DNA from 3 places in the Streptomyces sp. 4F14 genome. Region 2 is predicted to be linked to each of the others. Evidence: riboswitches for the same ligand, from Rfam matches in the RefSeq annotation. Region 2 holds a riboswitch; each other region holds the start of a gene.

The links. Region 2 has a riboswitch for cobalamin ahead of metE (5-methyltetrahydropteroyltriglutamate--homocysteine S-methyltransferase). Riboswitches for the same ligand answer to the same signal wherever they lie in the genome.
Region 1: it holds a riboswitch for cobalamin, as region 2 does, so the genes downstream of both, ACLZOT_RS09940 (ribonucleoside-diphosphate reductase subunit alpha) here and metE (5-methyltetrahydropteroyltriglutamate--homocysteine S-methyltransferase) in region 2, are expected to answer to the same signal.
Region 3: it holds a riboswitch for cobalamin, as region 2 does, so the genes downstream of both, ACLZOT_RS07920 (CbtB domain-containing protein) here and metE (5-methyltetrahydropteroyltriglutamate--homocysteine S-methyltransferase) in region 2, are expected to answer to the same signal.

The regions. Positions count from the first base shown of each region.
Region 1 covers NZ_JBLRVY010000005.1:106,971-111,133, forward strand. Annotated here, with positions in the region: gene ACLZOT_RS09935 (ribonucleotide-diphosphate reductase subunit beta) at 1-61, opposite strand, end outside; gene ACLZOT_RS09940 (ribonucleoside-diphosphate reductase subunit alpha) at 61-2,421, opposite strand; cobalamin riboswitch at 2,554-2,692, opposite strand; gene mctP (monocarboxylate uptake permease MctP) at 2,960-4,163, opposite strand, start outside.
Region 2 covers NZ_JBLRVY010000013.1:197,408-201,570, reverse strand. Annotated here, with positions in the region: gene ACLZOT_RS23800 (purine-cytosine permease family protein) at 1-256, opposite strand, end outside; gene metE (5-methyltetrahydropteroyltriglutamate--homocysteine S-methyltransferase) at 424-2,715, opposite strand; cobalamin riboswitch at 2,858-3,074, opposite strand; gene ACLZOT_RS23790 (MFS transporter) at 3,243-4,163, shown strand, end outside.
Region 3 covers NZ_JBLRVY010000004.1:189,805-193,967, reverse strand. Annotated here, with positions in the region: gene ACLZOT_RS07930 (LacI family DNA-binding transcriptional regulator) at 1-670, shown strand, start outside; gene ACLZOT_RS07925 (glycosyl hydrolase) at 667-1,617, shown strand; cobalamin riboswitch at 1,628-1,777, shown strand; gene ACLZOT_RS07920 (CbtB domain-containing protein) at 1,813-2,028, shown strand; gene ACLZOT_RS07915 (CbtA family protein) at 2,051-2,797, shown strand; gene ACLZOT_RS07910 (hypothetical protein) at 2,870-3,154, shown strand; partial or broken gene ACLZOT_RS07905 (MFS transporter) at 3,171-3,389, shown strand; partial or broken gene tnpA (IS200/IS605 family transposase) at 3,493-3,918, opposite strand; partial or broken gene ACLZOT_RS07895 (RNA-guided endonuclease InsQ/TnpB family protein) at 3,969-4,163, shown strand, end outside.

The DNA.
Region 1 (4,163 bases), on a different contig from region 2:
TGGGCCGGAGAGTCAGCTCGAAGCCGGGGTCGAGCAGGTTCTTCTTGGCTTCGGTGGTCATTACTGGCATGCCTCGCAGGACTCGGGGTTTTCGAGGGAGCAGGCGACCGCGTCGGGGTCGGGGGTGGCCTGCACCGGGACAGAAGCCTGGGCCGCGCGGGCGATCCTCGTCGCCGGGCGCGAGCGCAGGTAGTACGTCGTCTTCAGCCCGGACTTCCAGGCGTACGCGTACATCGAGGAGAGCTTGCCGATGGTCGGCGTCTCCAGGAACAGGTTCAGGGACTGCGCCTGGTCGAGGTACGGCGTACGGGCCGCCGCCATGTCGATCAGACCGCGCTGCGGGATCTCCCACGCCGTGCGGTACAGCGCGCGGACGTCCTCCGGGATCCAGACGAAGTCCTGCACCGAGCCGTTGGCCTCGCGCAGCGCCTCACGGGTACGGGCGTCCCACACGCCGAGGTCCTTGAGGTCCTGCACCAGGTACGAGTTGACCTGGAGGAACTCGCCGGACAGCGTCTCGCGCTTGAACAGGTTGGAGACCTGCGGCTCGATGCACTCGTACACACCGGCGATGGACGCGATGGTCGCGGTCGGCGCGATGGCGAGGAGCAGCGAGTTGCGCAGCCCGGTCGACGCGATGCGCTCGCGCAGGGCCGCCCACCGCTCCGGCCAGGTGAACTCGACGCCGAAGTGGTCGGGGTGCAGCACGCCACGGGCCGTACGGGTCTTCTCCCAGGCGGGGAGGGGGCCGGAGCGCTCGGCGAGGTCGGCGGACGCCTCGTACGCGGCGAGCATGATCCGCTCGGCGATCCGGGTGGAGAGCGCCTTGGCCTCGGCCGAGTCGAAGGGGATCCGCAGCTTGAAGAAGACGTCCTGGAGGCCCATCGCGCCCAGGCCCACCGGCCGCCACTTCGAGTTGGAGCGGCCCGCCTGCTCGGTCGGGTAGAAGTTGATGTCGACGACCCGGTCGAGGAAGGTCACGGCGGTGCGGACGGTCTCGTCCAGCCGGTCCCAGTCGATGTCCGAACCGGTGACGAACGCGCCCAGGTTCACCGAACCCAGGTTGCAGACGGCCGTCTCCCCGTCGTCGGTGACCTCCAGGATCTCCGTGCAGAGGTTGGAGGAGTGGACGACGTGGCCCGCCTCGGCGGTCTGGTTCGCCGTACGGTTCGCGGCGTCCTTGAACGTCATCCAGCCGTTGCCGGTCTGCGCGAGGGTGCGCATCATCCGGCCGTACAGGTCCCGCGCCGGGATCGTCTTCTTGGCGAGCCCCTCGGCCTCGGCCTTGCGGTACGCCGCGTCGAACTCGTCGCCCCACAGGTCGACCAGCTCGGGCACGTCCGAGGGCGAGAACAGCGACCACTCCTGGTCGGCGTTCACGCGGCGCATGAACTCGTCCGGGATCCAGTGCGCCAGGTTCAGGTTGTGCGTACGGCGGGCGTCCTCGCCCGTGTTGTCCCGCAGCTCCAGGAACTCCTCGATGTCGGAGTGCCAGGTCTCCAGGTACACCGCCGCCGCGCCCTTGCGCCGCCCGCCCTGGTTCACGGCCGCGACACTCGCGTCCAGCGTCTTCAGGAACGGCACGATGCCGTTGGAGTGTCCGTTCGTGCCGCGGATCAGCGAACCCCGGGAGCGGATGCGGGAGTACGAGAGGCCGATGCCGCCGGCGTGCTTCGAGAGGCGGGCGACCTGGTGGTAGCGGTCGTAGATCGAGTCCAGCTCGTCCTTGGGGGAGTCCAGGAGGTAGCAGGACGACATCTGGGGGTGCCGGGTGCCCGAGTTGAACAGCGTGGGGGAGGACGGGAGGTAGTCCAGGCGGCTCATCAGGCCGTACAGGGCGGAGACCTCGTCCAGGGCGCGGACGGTGTCGTCCTCGGCCAAGCCCGAGGCGACCCGGAGCAGGAAGTGCTGGGGCGTCTCGATCACCTTGCGGGTGATCGGGTGGCGCAGCAGGTACCGGCTGTGCAGGGTGCGCAGGCCGAAGTAGCCGAAGCGGTCGTCGGCGGCCGGGTCGATCAGGCCGTCCAGGTACGTGGCGTGGATCCGCGCGAACTCCGCCGTGCGGTCCGCGATCAGGCCCTCGCGGTGGCCCACGGAGATCGACTCCGTGAACGTCGTCACACTCTGCGAGGCGGCCTCGGCGCGGATGCTGATCGTCAGCAGGCGGGCCGCGAGGCGGGAGTACGCCGGGTCCTCCGCGATCAGGCCCGCGGCGGCCTCCGTGGCCAGCTCGCGCAGCTCGGCCTCGTCCGCACGCGCGGAACGGCCCCGCAGAGCCGCGGCGGCGACCCGGCCGGGGTCCGCGTCGGGCAGGTCGGCGGTCAGCTCCGTCAGGGTCCGCAGCAGCGCGGTACCGGGACCGTCGTTCTCGGTCTCGACCGCCTGGACCTCTGAAGCCGGTTCGGCTGGCGCGATGGTCACGTGAGGCTCTCCCTCGCTCGGCAAGGGGCCTTCGCGGGAGGGCAGGGGGCAGCACGGACGCACAGCGCGTACGCGTCCCCGGCCCACTCCGCGAGGCCCGGACGTCAGGGCACACCGAGCCGTCCCTTGGCACGGCTGGCGCTTGCTGCCGACAGGTCCTCGGACTGACTCCCGTGCGCGTATACGCACAAGTACACCGTTGCGGGACAGTTCCGGATTCCCACCGGATTCCCCTGCGGCGACAGCGAGCATGAGCATACATCTAGTGCCGGGCTGTCAGGTCACCCCCAGATGTTGTGTCGCGTCGGCTTCGGAGCGTCAACTTGTGGGTGGGAACTGTGATGCCGGGCAGGGGGTGGGGGTGCTGTCGGTGGCGGTCTGCGGGTGCGTCGTGGTTGCTCGCGCCCCGCGGCGGAGCCGCTATCAGATACAGCCCCGCGCCCCTGGAAGTGCGCGGCAGCGCATCTTCCAGGGGCGCGGGGAACTGCGCGAGCAACCACGGTGGTGCCGCAGCCGCCAGACGGCAGGGAGTGTCGAGCTAGTGGGCCGCTCCCGAAGTCGCCGGGGGAAGTTCCGTCTGGACCCCGGGGTCGCCCGCGTCCGCCGTGTAGTCCGACGGGCTCGTCTCGTCCACCCCGTCCGGGGCTTTGGCGGCGCGTAGGACGAACGTGAGGGCCACCGTCACCGCCACGTTCAGGACGAAGGCTGTGAGGCCGATGTAGCCCATCTCACCGATGCCGGGGATCTTGTCGTTGGAGCCGCCGAAGTGTTTCTGGGTGGGGGAGGCGACGCCGTACGCGGCGATCGTGCCGTAGACCATGCCGACCGCCCAGCCGGCCAGCAGCGCCCAGCGGTGGAACCAGCGGGTGAAGAGGCCGCCGACGAGGGCCGGGAAGGTCTGGAGGATCCAGATGCCGCCCAGGAGCTGGAAGTTGATCGCGGTGGTCTTGTCCATCGTCAGGACGAAGACCAGGGCGCCGACCTTCACCAGGAGCGAGACCAGTTTGGAGATCTTCGTCTCCTGCTCCGGCGTGGCGTCCGGCTTCAGGAAGTCCTTGTAGATGTTCCGGGTGAAGAGGTTGGCCGCCGCGATGGACATGATCGCTGCCGGGACGAGGGCCCCGATACCGATCGCCGCGAACGCCACGCCCGCGAACCAGTCGGGGAACATGTCCTCGAACAGCTGGGGGATGGCCAGCTGGTTGTTGCCGTGGGTGTCGACCTTCGCGGCGATGGCCATGAAGCCGAGGAGCGCGAGCAGCCCGAGCATCAGGGAATACAGCGGCAGGATCGTGGTGTTGCGACGGATCACCTCACGGTTCTTGGAGGAGAGCGTCGCGGTGATCGAGTGCGGGTACATGAACAGGGCGAGCGCGGAGCCCAGCGCGAGCGTGGCGTACGTCCATTGGCCCGCCTCGGCCGGAACGAGCCCGCCCGCCTTGGCAGCGGTGTACTTCTCGCTCGCCGAGGCGAAGATGTCGTCGAACCCGCCCAGCTTGATCGGGATGTAGATGATCGCCACGGTGATCACGATGTAGATCAGCGTGTCCTTGACGAACGCGATCAGCGCCGGCGCCCGCAGCCCCGAGGAGTACGTGTACGCGGCCAGCACACCGAAGGCGATCAGCAGCGGCAGGTCCTTGACGAACCAGTTCGTGTCCTCGCCGCCCCCGACGCCCATGACGTCCAGCACCGCCTGGATGCCGACGAGCTGGAGCGCGATGTACGGCATCGTCGCGAGG
Region 2 (4,163 bases):
AGATGACCACGGCGGCGACGGCGATCGCCACGAGCGCGTTGCCGGTGCCGTGCGCGAGGCCGATGCCGGCGCCGATCGAGAAGTCCGCCATGTAGGCGATGCCGCCCAGCGCGGTCGTGGCCACGACCATCGGGGTCCAGCGGCGGTAACTGCGGGGCGCGAAGCGGAGGGTGTAGTCCTCCAGGGTCTCCTTGGTGGCCTGGTCGGTACTTGGCGCTGGTGCGGTGCGTACGTCTGTCTGCGGCTCGACGCTCACTACGTCTCCTTGCGGCGGGGGTGGGGACGGTTGCCCCGCGAGACGGTTTGCGGGAGCACGGAGACGGTAGGCAGGGGGTGTTACCCCTAAATACTTCCTGTATGAAGGAGATGTTTCGCCGTACGACCGAAGGGACCCGGGAATCCCGGGTCCCTTCGGTCCATGCCTCAGTACAGCTCCGCCCTCACCCTCCTCGCCGCCGTCACCAGGTTCTCCAGCGACTCCCTCGTCTCCGGCCAGCCCCGTGTCTTGAGGCCGCAGTCGGGGTTCACCCACAGGCGGTCCGCCGGGATCGCCTTCAGGCCCGCCCGGAGCAGTTCGGCCGCCTCGTCGGCGCTGGGGACGCGCGGCGAGTGGATGTCGTAGACACCCGGCCCGGCCTCCCGCGGGTAGCCGTGTGCGGCCAGTTCACGGGCCACCTGCATGTGGGAGCGGGCCGCCTCCAGGCTGATGACGTCCGCGTCGAGGTCGTCGATCGCCTGGACGACGTCGCCGAACTCGGCGTAGCACATGTGGGTGTGGATCTGGGTCCGGGGGAGTACCCCGGAGGTGGCGAGGCGGAACGACTCCGTCGCCCAGGCCAGGTACGCCGCGTGGTCGGCGCTGCGCAGCGGCAGGGTCTCCCGGAGTGCGGGTTCGTCGACCTGGATCACCGAACTCCCGGCAGATTCGAGGTCGTTGACCTCGTCGCGGAGGGCAAGTGCCACTTGGCGCGCGGTGTCCCCGAGGGGCTGGTCGTCCCGTACGAACGACCACGCGAGCATCGTCACCGGCCCCGTCAGCATGCCCTTGACCGGGCGGGCGGTGAGGGACTGGGCGTACGAGGTCCAGCGGACCGTCATCGGCTCGGGCCGGGAGATGTCCCCGGCGAGGATCGGGGGCCGGACGTACCGGGTGCCGTAGGACTGGACCCAGCCGTGCTGGGTGGCGAGGTAGCCGGTGAGCTGTTCGGCGAAGTACTGGACCATGTCGTTGCGTTCGGGCTCGCCGTGCACCAGGACGTCGAGACCCGCCTTCTCCTGGAAGGCGATCACCTCCCGGATCTCGGCGGCCATCCGGTCCTCGTACCGGGCGGCCCCGATCCGCCCCGCCCTCAAGTCCGCCCGGGCGGACCGCAGTTCGCCGGTCTGCGGGAACGAGCCGATCGTGGTCGTCGGCAGCAGGGGCAGCCCGAGATGGGCGCGCTGCGCCAAGGCCCGTTCGGGGTACGGCTGTTCGCGGCGCGCGTCGGCCTCGGTGACCGCCGCGACGCGGGCCCGCACCGCGGGGTCGCGGGTGATCGGCGAGCCCGCGCGGGAGGCCAGGTCGGCGTGGTTGGCGGCGAGTTCGGCGGCGATGGCGCCGGTGCCCCGGGCGAGTCCGCGGGCCAGGGTGACGACCTCGGCGGTCTTCTGCCGGGCGAAGGCGAGCCAGCGCAGGATCTGCGGGTCGACGTCGCGTTCGAGGGCGGTGTCGAGGGGGACGTGCAGGAGGGAGCAGGAGGCGGCGACGTCGACGCGGTCGGCGAGTCCGAGGAGGGTGCCGAGGACGGTGAGGGACGCGGAGAGGTCGTTGACCCAGATGTTGCGGCCGTCGACGATGCCCGCGACGAGCCGCTTGCCGGGCAGTCCGCCCACGGAGGCGAGGTCCTCCAGGGTGCCGGGCCGCGTGAAGTCGAGGGCGAGCCCCTCGACGGGGGCCTTGGCCAGCACCGGCAGGGCCTCGCCGGGCCGGTCGAAGTAGGTCGCGACCAGCAGTTTCGGCCGGTCCCCGAGGGCGCCGAGGTCCCGGTAGGCGCGGGCGGCGGCGTTCAGCTCGGCCGGGGTGCGGTCCTGGACGAGGGCCGGCTCGTCGAGCTGTACCCACCCGGCGCCGGCCGCGCGCAGCTCGGCGAGGATCCGGGCGTACACCGGGAGGAGCCGGTCGAGGAGGGTGAGCGGCTCGAAGGCGGGGTCGACGCCGGGGGCGGGCTTGGCCAGCAGCAGGTAGGTGACCGGGCCGAGGAGCACCGGGCGGGCGGTGAGACCGAGAGCGAGGGCTTCCCTCAACTCGGCGACCTGCCGGGCGGGTTCGGCACGGAAGACCGTGTCCGGGCCCAACTCGGGGACCAGGTAGTGGTAGTTGGTGTCGAACCACTTCGTCATCTCCAGCGGCGGCGCGTCCTGCGTGCCGCGGGCCATGGCGAAGTAGCGGTCCAAGGGGTCTTCGACTGCCGCGTGGCGTACGGGGATCGCGCCGACCATGACGCTGGTGTCGAGGACATGGTCGTAGAGCGAGAAGCCCCCGGTCGGGACCTCGTCGAGGCCGGTTTCGGCGAGCTGCCGCCAGGTGGCGGCGCGCAGGTCGGCGGCGGTGGCGTGGAGGGCGTCGGCGGTGACGCGGCCCTTCCAGTAGCCCTCGACCGCCTTCTTCAGCTCCCGGTTCTCACCCTGGCGGGGGTAGCCGTACAGGGTTGCCGCGGCTGCGGACTTCGGTGTCACGGAGATCTCCTTCACGAGACGATTCCCTGAGGTCCCGGCGACGGGACGAGGGCGTGAAGGAGCGGACGACCGGACGGCAGCGCCGTACGGCCTTCTGTGCGCCGACCCACCCGCGAGGTCACCGGAACTCCGCACGCGAACACATCGCGTACGGGCAGTCGGCAGGTCTTCGGACTCGCGGGCACGCCTCCGGAGGAGGCACCTAGTGGCCGTCGCTTCCCAGGTCCGTGCGGACCCAGTGCGTATGACGGCGGTCGTTCCCGCTCACCGCTGCGGGGCAGTCCCGGATTCCCACCGGGTTCCCTCTTGCGACGCGGCCCGTCTGGCTGACGGGGCGAACCGGCTGCGGTGATCAGCGTACGGGGTGAAGCCGCTGTTGGGGGAGGTCGTTCGGGAAACCGGCTGGTATGTGACGGCGGTCTCTTTATCGAAACGGTTGAGTTTCGCTAGCCGGGTGTGTAGCGTTCCTGGAGTACGAAACCGTTTCGTTCGCGAGACGCCCGATCATCTCATCGGAGCAGGCCCCTATGTCACAGACCACCGAGACGCCGGACACGACGTCACTCACCAAGACAGCCGAGGAACCCGCGTCCCGTCACCGCTGGTGGGTCCTCGCGATGATCGGCATAGCCCAGCTGATGGTCACGCTGGACGCGACCATCGTGAACATCGCGATGCCGTCCGCCCAGGCCGACCTGGGCTTCTCCGACGGCGACCGCACCTGGATCGTCACCGCCTACTCCCTGGCCTTCGGCAGCCTCCTGCTGCTCGGCGGCCGGATCGCCGACCTCTTCGGCCGCAAGGTCGCCTTCCTGGTCGGCGTCGGCGGCTTCGCGGCGGCCTCCGCGCTGGCCGGCGCCGCCCAGAGCTTCGAGGTCCTCGTCGCCGGCCGCACCCTCCAGGGCGTCTTCGGCGCGCTGCTCGCACCGGCCGCGCTCTCCCTGCTGACCACGACGTTCACCGACGCCAAGGAACGCGCCCGCGCCTTCGGCATCTACGGCGCCATCGCCGGCTCCGGCGCGGCCGTCGGCCTGCTGCTCGGCGGGGTCCTCACCGAGTACCTCGACTGGCGCTGGACCCTCTACGTCAACCTCGCCCTCGCCGTGATCCCCCTGGTCGGCGGCTGGATCCTGCTCAAGCGCACCGCCCGCGAACCCGGCGCGAAGCTCGACATCCCCGGCACGATCCTCGTCACCACCGGCCTCTTCTCCGTCGTCTACGGCTTCTCGATGGCCGAGTCCCACGACTGGTCCTCGCCGCGCTCCTGGGGCTTCCTGACCATCGGCGCCGTCCTGCTCGCCGCGTTCACCTGGTGGCAGACCAAGGCGTCCCACCCGCTGCTCCCGCTGCGCGTCCTGCTCGACCGCGACCGCGGCGCCTCCTTCACCGTCATGCTGATCTCCAGCGCGGGCATGTTCGGCGTCTTCCTCTTCCTGACCTACTACCTC
Region 3 (4,163 bases), on a different contig from region 2:
CCTCCTGCTCAGCGCCGTCGGCCTCGGGCAGAGCGACGCCGAACGGCTCACCGCCGAACACCCCGTGGTCGTGCTCGGCGACCGCATCACCGGCGGACCCGTCGACCACGTCGGCATGCCGAACCAGGAGGCGTCCCGGGCGGCCGTCACCCACCTCGTCGGGCGGGGCTGCCGGCGGATAGCGCTGGTCTGCGGGGAGACGGCCGAGGTCGACACCTCCAGCCTGCGCCACGCCGGCTACCGGCAGGCCCTCACCGACGCGGGCCTGCCCTACGACCCCGGGCTGGTGCGCAAGGTCGGCCGGTTCGGGCTCGCGCAAGGAGCGCACTGCGCGCGGGACATGGTGGCGGGCGGCCTGGACTTCGACGGCGTGTTCTGCGTGACCGACACCCTCGCCATGGGCGTCCTGCGCGGCCTCGCCGACCACGGCGTCCGCGTCCCCGGCCAGGTCAAGGTCATCGGCTTCGACGACATCGCCGAGAGCGCCTACCTCGTCCCGTCCCTGTCCAGCGTCGACCCCGACCACGATGGCATGGCCGAACACGCCGTCGCCCTCCTGACCACCCGCATCGACCAGCACGAACCACCGCCCCGGTACGAGGAGTTCGTGAGCGGCTTCACGCTCGTGATCCGCGAGTCGACCGGCGGCCCGCGAGGAGACACCCGATGAACCCCGCGCCCCTCTTCCGCGACCCCGTGTACGACGGCGCCGCCGACCCGACGGCGATCTGGAACCGCGCGACCGGGGAATGGTGGCTGGTCTACACCAACCGCCGCACCACCGCCCAGGGCCCCGGCGCCGCCTGGGTCCACGGCACCGACCTCGGCGTCGCCGTCTCCGCAGACGCCGGCCGCACCTGGACCTACCGGGGCACCCTCCCCGGCCTCGACACCGAATGGGGCCGCAACACGTTCTGGGCCCCGGAGATCCTCTGGCACGACGGCCTGTACCACCTGTACGTCAGCTACATCCAGGGCGTCCCCGACTCCTGGGCCGCCCCCGCGAGCATCCGCCACTACACCAGCCCCGACCTCCTCACCTGGACCCACCACGGCCCCCTCGACCTCGACTCCGGCCGCGTCATCGACGCCTGCGTCCACCCCCTGCCCGACGGCGGCTGGCGCATGTGGTTCAAGGACGAGACCCGGTCCTCCGCCACCTGCGCCGCCGACAGCCCCGACCTGTACTCGTGGAAACCGACCGGCGTCGTCGTCGACCACCGCCCGCACGAGGGCCCCAACGTCTTCACCCTCGGCGGCTTCCACTGGATGCTCGTCGACGAATGGCGCGGCCAGGGCGTCTTCCGCTCCGACGACCTCACCACCTGGCACTACCAGGGCCTCGTCCTCGACACCCCCGGCCACCGCACCGACGACGGCAACATCGGCCACCACGCCGACGTCGTCGTCCAGGGCGACACCGCGTACGTCTTCTACTTCACCCACCCCGGCCGGCCGCCCGGCATCACCGACGACGACGGCACCCACCGCACCCGCCGCTCCTCCCTCCAGGTCGCCACGGCCACGGTCGCCGACGGCGTCCTGCACTGCGACCGGGCGCCCGTGGAGCTGAACCTCGGACCGGACCCGACCCACACGGAGGAAAGTGCCTGGTGACGCGGGGTTGGTCGGGTACACGTCACGCGGTATCGTCACCCCGACAACGACGGCAGGACGGAAGCCGGTGAGAATCCGGCACGGTCGCGCCACTGTGTGCCCCTCGCGCTCCTTGAGGCGGGGGTGAGTCAGACCCGTAGCCGTCGTACGGAGCACCACCGAGACGGGACGCGAACTCCCGAAGGAGGCCCTGCCATGGCGCAGCACGTCGCCCAGCCGACCACCGCCACCACCCCGCTCAAGCTGCCGTTGAAGGACATCGCCCCCTGGGCCGTCTTCTTCGGCGTCCTCATGCTGATCCTGCTGTACTTCGTCGGCGCCGAACAGGGCGCCCTGTCGGTCTTCTCCGGCGAAGAGGTCCACGAGTGGGTGCACGACGCCCGCCACCTGCTCGGCTTCCCCTGCCACTGACCCGAGGGACGCCGACACCCCCATGAACTCCACCACCGTACGGAACCTGCTCGTGCGGGGCATGCTCGCCGGTCTCGCGGCCGGCGTGCTCGCCCTGATCGTCGCCTACTTCCTCGGGGAACCCTCCGTCGACAAGGCGATCGGCTTCGAGGAGGCCCACTCCCACGAGCACGGCCACGAGGTCGAACTCGTCTCCCGCTCCCTCCAGTCCACCGCCGGCCTCGCGACCGGCGTCCTCGTCTACGGCGTCGCCTTCGGCGGCATCGCGGCCCTCGCGTACTGCTTCGCGCTCGGCCGCGTCGGACGCTTCAGCCCCCGGGCCACCGCGCTGCTCCTGTCCGGCGTCGCGCTGGTCGCCGTGTACGTCGTCCCCTTCCTCAAGTACCCGGCCAACCCGCCCGCCGTCGGCAACGGCGACACCATCGGGAAGCGCACCACCCTGTTCTTCCTGATGCTGGTGCTCAGCGTCCTGCTCGCGGTCGCCGCCACCCTCCTCGGCAGACGGCTCGCGCCGGGGCTCGGCAACTGGTGGGCGACGGTCGTCGCGGTGACCGCGTTCATCGCCGCGGTCGGGCTGGCGTACGCCTTCCTGCCCGTCGTCAACGAGGTGCCCGCGGACTTCCCGGCCGCCGTCCTGTGGCGGTTCCGGCTCTCCACGCTCGCCATCCAGGCCACCCTGTGGACCGGATTCGGGCTCGCCTTCGGGGAGTTGGCACACCGGCTGCTGCGGCCCGACCCCGTGGTCCGGCGGGAGACCGTCACCGTCTGACACGTGAGGGCCTCGACCGCGAGGCCCTCACGTGTTTCCGGCTTTGGCTTCGGCGAGGAGCGGAGGAACCACGTGCCCAACACACCCCGGCCCCGCCGCATCACCCTCGGCGGGCGCGAGGCGGTGGCGCTCACCGTCCCCGAGTACGAACGGTTGATCGCCAGCCGGCGGCAGGTCGGCGGGCAGAGCGCGCGGGTACGGGTGCTCGGGGAGCAAGTGAGGCGTACGGAGCGGTTGTTGGCGGAACTCGAAGCGCTGGTCGGAGGGCCGGCGCCGTGCCATCGGGCGCCGGACGACGACTGTCTGCGGTGTGCGGTCGCCGGGGTGCTGCGGAGGTATCGGGGGCAGCGGGCGTGAAAGGGGAGGTCTGGAGATGACCGCCACCGCGACGACCCCCTCGACGGATCCCGCCCAGGCCCAACGCCGGGTCCTGCGCGTCCTGGTCGCCTCCCAGATCCTGAGCGGCATGGGGCTGGCCGCCGGTGTCACCGTCGGTGCGTTGCTGGCGCAGGACATGCTGGATTCCACGCGGCTCGCGGGGCTGCCCAGCGCTCTGCTGACCGGGGGTTCCGCCCTCACCGCCGTAGCCATCCTTTGATCTTCGCAGGGAATCCCGGCGTTTACGCCGGGAGGGAATGCGATCCCTGGCCCGGAGGCGCGGAGCGTCGGAGTTCTCTGCGCTTCTGTGAGGACGGTCAGTCGGGTCGCTTCTGGTTCTCGATGTAGGCCTTGACGATCTGGATTGGCGCCGCCGCAGGAACCGGCGAAGCACGAGGGGCCCACAGGTGGACGTGCATGATCGTCTGGTTCATCGTGCCCGTGTACACCTGCCGCAGGTAGTGGGAGCTGGCGCCCTTCAAGTTGTTGACCAGCTTGGACAGGGCGACCTTCGGCGGGTAGTGCACCAACAGGTGTACGTGGTCGGCCTCGCCGTTGAACTCCCGAAGCTATGCCTCGAATCCCGCGCATACGTCGCGCATGACCTCTTCGCAGCGGGTCAGCATGTCGTCGGTGAAGACACCGCCCCGGTATTTGGTGACGAAGATCAGATGTGCGTGGAGGTTGTAGATGACGTGGCGGCCTCGGCGGATATCGGGGCTTGGTTCCCCATGTGGTGACATAGACCAAGCGTAGAATGATCAAGCGAACTCGACCGGAAGGGGTGGGCCGGATGATCCGTGCGTACAAGTTCCTCATGCGGCCCACAGTGGGCCAGGCCGCCGCGTTGACCGCGATGCTGGCCGATCACTGCTCGCTCTACAACGGGGCGTTAGAGGAACGCCGCGACGCCTATCGGCACAGCTCGAAGACGAGCATCAAGTACGGGATGCAGTCCGCACAGCTCAAGGACATCCGCGCGTTCGAC